Regions from separate parts of the Lysinibacillus canaveralius genome, predicted to be linked through region 2. Evidence: predicted binding sites of a transcription regulator. Region 2 holds the regulator's gene; the other holds the start of a gene.
What was found. The regulator NrdR, encoded in region 2, represses ribonucleotide reductase genes. The targets are predictions, from matches to a motif close to AACACNATATATNGTGTT.
Positions count from the first base shown of each region.

Region 1: a site for NrdR is predicted at 1,751-1,768, ahead of AA0Y26_RS13975 (vitamin B12-dependent ribonucleotide reductase). Genes of this name have one in related genera too.

Region 1 covers NZ_CP154840.1:2,751,661-2,754,852, forward strand. Annotated here, with positions in the region: gene AA0Y26_RS13975 (vitamin B12-dependent ribonucleotide reductase) at 1-1,688, opposite strand, end outside; gene AA0Y26_RS13980 (biotin/lipoate A/B protein ligase family protein) at 1,928-2,758, opposite strand; gene AA0Y26_RS13985 (rhodanese-like domain-containing protein) at 2,853-3,192, shown strand, end outside.
Region 2 covers NZ_CP154840.1:3,150,391-3,153,582, forward strand. Annotated here, with positions in the region: gene AA0Y26_RS15945 (replication initiation and membrane attachment family protein) at 1-1,346, opposite strand, end outside; gene nrdR (transcriptional regulator NrdR) at 1,376-1,843, opposite strand; gene AA0Y26_RS15955 (glyceraldehyde-3-phosphate dehydrogenase) at 2,040-3,059, opposite strand.

The sequences.
Region 1 (3,192 bases), 400 kb from region 2:
TCTTTCTCACAGTAAATCAGTAAATCGGCAAGTCCCATAACACCCAGCCCTACACGACGCTCACCTAGCGCCTGTTTACGGTTTTCTTCTAGGAAGTATGGTGTTGCATCAATTACGTTATCCTGCATTCTAACGCCTACTTTTACTGTTTGACGCAGTGCATCATAATCAACCGATTTTGATTCCTTCAAAGCAAATTGTGCCAGGTTAACCGCTGCCAGGTTACAAACACTGTATGGAGCTAATGGCTGCTCACCACAAGGGTTTGTTGCAACAACCTGCTGTCCATATGCTTTTGCATTTGTCATATCATTCGCGTTATCGATAAAGAAAATGCCAGGCTCTGCTGCGTATGTAGCACATACGTTAATCAGGTTCCAAAGCTCACGTGCTTTAATCTTGCGGTATACGCGAACACCATAGCCAAGCTTTTCCCACTCACGCACGTCGCCTACTTTATGCCATTCTTCATTGTATACATCCATCTCAGCAGGCGAATAGTTTGCTACATCTGGGAAACGCAGTTCGTAGTCTAGGTCATTTTCGACAGCATGCATGAATTCATTTGTTAATGTGACTGAAATGTTCGCCCCAGTGAGGAAGTCCGGGTTATGCACTGAATAGGTACCGCCGTCTCGAAGCTTCGCCTCTGCTTCTCGGATGATTGTCTCATCGAATCCACCCATACCAGGAATATTTTTATAGTTTACAATCCCTTGATACATTGCTTCATCTTGCTGTGTTAAAGGTTTGAATTTTAATTTTTCCTTTGCTAGACGAATAATGGACTCGTCCATCGTATTTTCAATCAGATAACGAAGGATCCGTGGATTTTGCATCTTCGAAATGATGAATTCTACGATATCTGGATGCCAATCTGCCAGCATAATCATTTGGGCTCCGCGACGGGAACCGCCTTGTTCTACCAAATGAGTTAGTTTTGCGATATCATCAAGCCAGCTAACTGACCCTGAAGATTTACCATTTACGCCGCGTGCAAGCGTATTTCTTGGACGAAGTGTAGAACCGTTTGTTCCAACACCACCACCTCGGCTCATAATCTCCATAACCTGCTTACGATGATCACTGATACCTTCACGAGAATCCGGTACAAATGGCATTACGTAGCAATTAAAGAATGTTACATCAGTCTCAGAGCCTGCTCCGTAAATAACACGGCCAGCCGGAATGAATTTCAGGTCTACAAGCTGCTCGTAAAACTTTTCGAACCATTCTTTTCTAGCTTCTTCTGTTTTTTCTACAGCAGCCAGCCCTGTCGCATTGCGTTTTGCAATTTGTTCATAATAAATTTCAAGCGGCTTTTCGATAATATCTAGTGAACGAGTAATAATACCTGTTGTTTGCTCTTGGTCATCTTCCAGTACATGACGGAAATCTTCCTCGATCAGGATAGCCGCCTTTTTGGCTTCCTTATCAATCGATTGAATGATTCCTAGACCACGCGCTGGGAATTTTGGGTCTTCTTTTACAGTTAATACAACAAAGTCCCCTGGTTTTAATGTTTTTTTCTCCGTATCCTTGAATGAATAACGGTCAATCATCACAAGACGTGATACACCTTTATGCGTAATATGCATATCTGGTGTAATCGGATGCACTTGCGGGAATTGCTCAATATCTTTATTGAGCTGATCTACTTGGATGGTTTGCTCCAACACACTTGCCATCACCTTAGCCCCCTTTATTATTATAAAGCTTCTTCACTCTGTACCCGCAAAAATGGAAATCAAACACAAGATATTGTGTTTGATTTATCCGCCTTAAACTATATATAGGCACAGTATTTACACTTTTAAAAGATTACAACAGATTTTTTTTTCAAACAAGGGCTTGATTTTTTTTTATTTTTAGGAACTGTTCATTTATCAACGTTTCTTAAACTAAAAATTTTTTCAAACAAACGTTCCTACTTTTTAAAATTCCAGTCATCATTTGCATATTTTTCTTTTTCCAATTGTTCTATATATGCTAATTGCTCCTCTGTTAATTCATAAGGAATCAATTCAATATCCAAAGCATGCTGAAAACCGTTTTTAAACGCTTGTATACATTGTTCAATAGTAAACGGCTTATCTACCAACCTGTTCATAGCAACAGCCTTCTCAGGAAGCTTTAAACGCATTTTCTCACGCGCTTCCTCGTTCGCAAATTTAAACAAAGATAATAGCTTCTCTTCCTCTAGATCAAGCAAAATTGCTCCATGCTGTAAAATGACACCTTTTTGACGCGTTTGGGCACTACCCGCTACTTTTCTGCCTTCTACAACAAGCTCATACCAGCTTGGTGCATCAAAACAAACAGCACTTTTTGGTTTTTTTAGATCCTGCTGCTTTTCTTCCGTATCAGGCACGCTGAAATAAGCATCCAGCCCAAGATTGCGGAATCCAAGCAATAGCCCTTCACTTAATACTCGGTATGCTTCTGTTACCGTTTTTGGCATGTTAGGATAATCCTCTTCGACAATGATGGAATATGTCAATTCATGCTCATGCAATACCGCTCGCCCTCCTGTAGGTCTTCTGACAAAACCTAACCCCTGACGGCGCACTTCTTCAAAGTTAATATCTTTATGTACTTGCTGGAAGTAGCCAATCGACAATGTTGCCGGGTTCCATTCATAAAAACGAATAACCGGAGGGATGAGTTTCTCGCTATGCCAATTGAGCAATGCCTCATCCATTGCCATATTATATGATGGGCTGCAAGGCCCAGAGTTAATAAAATACCATTGTTTCATTACATGCCTCCATAAAGTATTTGGTTTACTTACTCGACGAACGTCCTGTTCTCTTTTATAATATACCTGATAGATAGAAAGGGGAAATAATAACGTGCAAGTATTAATTACCATCGCCATCATCCTAGGAGTCATAATTGCCTATGTGTTGATCAATTCATTCCGTTTAAAAAAGGCTGTGACAAATTTGACACAGGAAGAATTCATACAAGGCTACCGTAAAGCACAATTGATCGACCTTCGGGAACCAAAAGAATTTGAAGCTGGTCATATCCTGGGGGCGCGCAATATCCCAATGACGCAGATGAATCAGCGACATAAAGAAATCCGACCAGATTTACCAGTGTACCTATACTGTCAAAATACAGGTCGCAGTGCACGTGCTGCTTTAATGCTGAAGAAAAAAGGCTATAATCAAATTTACCAATTACAAG
Region 2 (3,192 bases):
TGCCCATCTTGTCCTAGTTTTTGTAATATTTTTTGCCGTTCCGCCTCAAAGTCCATCATGGAAACATTAGACGATGCTGGGGCAGGCTCTGCATCCCGCTTATAAAACCAATCCGGCACCTTTTCTTCCCGTCCGCTAGACTTTTTATAGTTTTGTTTTTGAGGTGAATTGGTTTTCGATTCATTCTCCGCCTTCCATTTTGCATACTTATCGCGCTCCCGGCGTGCTAATTCCATTGCCTCTTTTGCTGTTTTTAAATTTTTACGAATCCAGTGGTCAGCAATTCTCTCCACATAATTTTTAGGAAGACGCATATCTGTTGTCAGCATGACATACTCCAGCAATACATTCACGACACCAACAGGCATATCGTGCTTCATAATCAAATCCTCTGCTAATTGAACAGAAGCAGATAATGGTTCTTTACCTTTGTTAATATCACGCAGCACCTGAATTGGCGGTGTTGTCTCCAAATAGTCCAGCAGCTCTTGTTCCTTTGTCCGCTTTGTTTCTGAAGATGTATCTACAGGTTTTTCAAAAGTTTTCGCCAGTTTTGGTGCCTCTTTTGAAATTGTGATTTTATAATAGTCCGCAGCCGCTTTTTTTAGCCGTTCAATCGGCAGCTTCATCGAATCATCCAAAGCCATAATAATAACCTTCTGCATTTCAAGCGGAGAAAGTTTATATAAAAAAGCAAGTTTAGCGATCATTAAACGTGCCTCAGCCGTTAAGGCCGCAGAAGGCACAAGCTGTTCGGAAAGCCCTGCCCTTAACAAATCAAAATCAAATTGCACATAATAGAACGGATAGCCTCTTTCTACTTTTCGCTCCTCAAGCATATCCTGCGGCACTTGCATATGGATTGGCTTGTATACATCGGTAAATGTGCGAGTTACTTCATTATAATCTTGTTTATCGATCTGTTTGCAAAAGCGGTTTCGAAGCTTACGGTATGCTTGTTCTCCTATTTTGCTAAACAAAAACATAGACAACAACGGGTCTGCAAAAAATTCCCTTGCTTCAAGCGGTCTCACTACTTCATAAATAAAGGTACGGCTGTCTTCTTCATCCTTGCGCCACGTCCGAAGCAATCCTATTGCTTCAAGAGCGATGCGGGCCTCGAAAACCTCGCGTACCGACATGCCGAGCACGTTCATTAAATAATAGTGTGTCATTTTTCCTGTGGTATAATCTTCGCCTTCAGCCCAAAGTGTTAAATATAGACTAACTGGGTCCGACCCTGTTAATGGCTGATAAAATAAGGTTAATAGTTGCCGTTCATTAGTTGATAAAGCTTGAGGGAGCGTTATTTCAAAATGATCCGTCGCGAGCAATTCCTTATACATTTGAACCACTTCAATCCCTCCTCATTTTATTATTTGTCAGTTGTCTGTTTTTGCAGTAAATCCTTCAATTCATCAATAAAGACATTGATATCTTTAAATTGGCGGTAGACGGATGCAAAACGCACGTAAGCAACCTCGTCAATTTTGGCCAAACGATCCATCACCATTTCCCCTACGTCTTCAGAGCGGACTTCTGAATTGCCGATACGGCGCAGATCCTTTTCAATCCCCATTACAAGGTCTTCTAGAACATCAAGCGCCACTGGACGTTTCTCACATGCTCGAATCAGCCCTCGCAGTACCTTTTCACGGCTGAACTCTTCACGTGAGCCCTCCTTCTTTACGACGACTAGGGGTGTTTCTTCTATTTTTTCAAATGTTGTAAAGCGGAAGCCGCATGACTCGCATTCACGACGGCGTCTAATTTCCTTATTATCATCTACCGGTCTTGAATCGACAACGCGTGTCCCGTTGTACTGACAAGATGGACATCTCATACACATTTCCCCTGATTCTTTTCAATTTGTAAACCTATTATAGCAAATATCTCGCAGATGACGAATAACAATTCCTTTTTCTAAAACAAAAGCGCTTTAGCCTAGACGCTATTCACATACCAAAATTATAATATCTTTCAAAAATAAAAAAGACTAACCACCCGCATGGTGATCAGTCTCTTCCTATTTTAAAAGATTACGCTTGAACTGCAGCTAGTTCTTTTACTACTTTTTTCGCTAAATCAACAACACGTGCTGAATAGCCCCACTCATTGTCATACCAAGCTAACACTTTAACTTTACGATCGCCCATTACCATTGTCGTTAAACCATCGATTGTTGAAGAATAAGTAGTTGTATTGTAGTCAGAAGACACAAGCGGATCCATAGAAATGTTCAGGATACCTTTCATTGATCCTTCAGCAGCTGCTTTAAATGCAGCATTTACTTCTTCGACTGTTACATCTTTCTTCAAATCTACTACTAGGTCAACTAGTGACACATTTGGTGTAGGAACGCGCAGCGCCATACCATGTAGTTTTCCTTTTAACTCTGGTAATACTAAAGCTAATGCTTTTGCAGCACCTGTAGAAGTAGGAATAATTGAGGAACCGCAGTTACGTGCGCGTCGCAGGTCTTTGTGTGGGTTATCTAAATTGTTTTGGTCGTTTGTATAGGCATGAACAGTAGTCATTAATCCATTTTCGATGCCAAATGCGTCATTTAATACTTTTGCTACAGGAGCCAGGCAGTTTGTCGTACAAGAAGCATTTGAGATAACGTCGTGTTTTGTAATATCTAACAGCTCATCATTTACACCTAGTACTACAGTAATGTCTTCATTCTTTCCTGGAGCAGTTAAAATGACCTTTTTAGCGCCAGCTTCTAAATGCATAGCCGCTTTTTCACGATCATTGAATTTACCAGTTGCTTCAATTACTAATTCTACGCCCATTTCTTTCCAAGGCAGTAACTTCGGGTCACGTTCAGAAACAATTGCCACTCGCTTGCCGTTTACGATTAAAGCATTTTCCTCTGTTTCCACAGTTCCGTTGAATGGCCCGTGATTTGTGTCATACTTAATTAAATGAGCCAACGTTTCAGCAGGGTAGCTGGCATTGATTGCTACTAAATTTAAGTCGTTTTGAACGATAGCTTGGCGGAATACCATACGACCAATTCGGCCAAATCCGTTAATTGCGATAGAAACTGTCATAATAAAAAAAGCCTCCTGTAATTAGGTTATCATTTTATTTGTTATATATGTCATTAGTATAACACATTGTACAAAAAGTTGAACATTATTCGCTCAACATTTTAAAGTTCTTATTTTCTGACAACAAGCTACT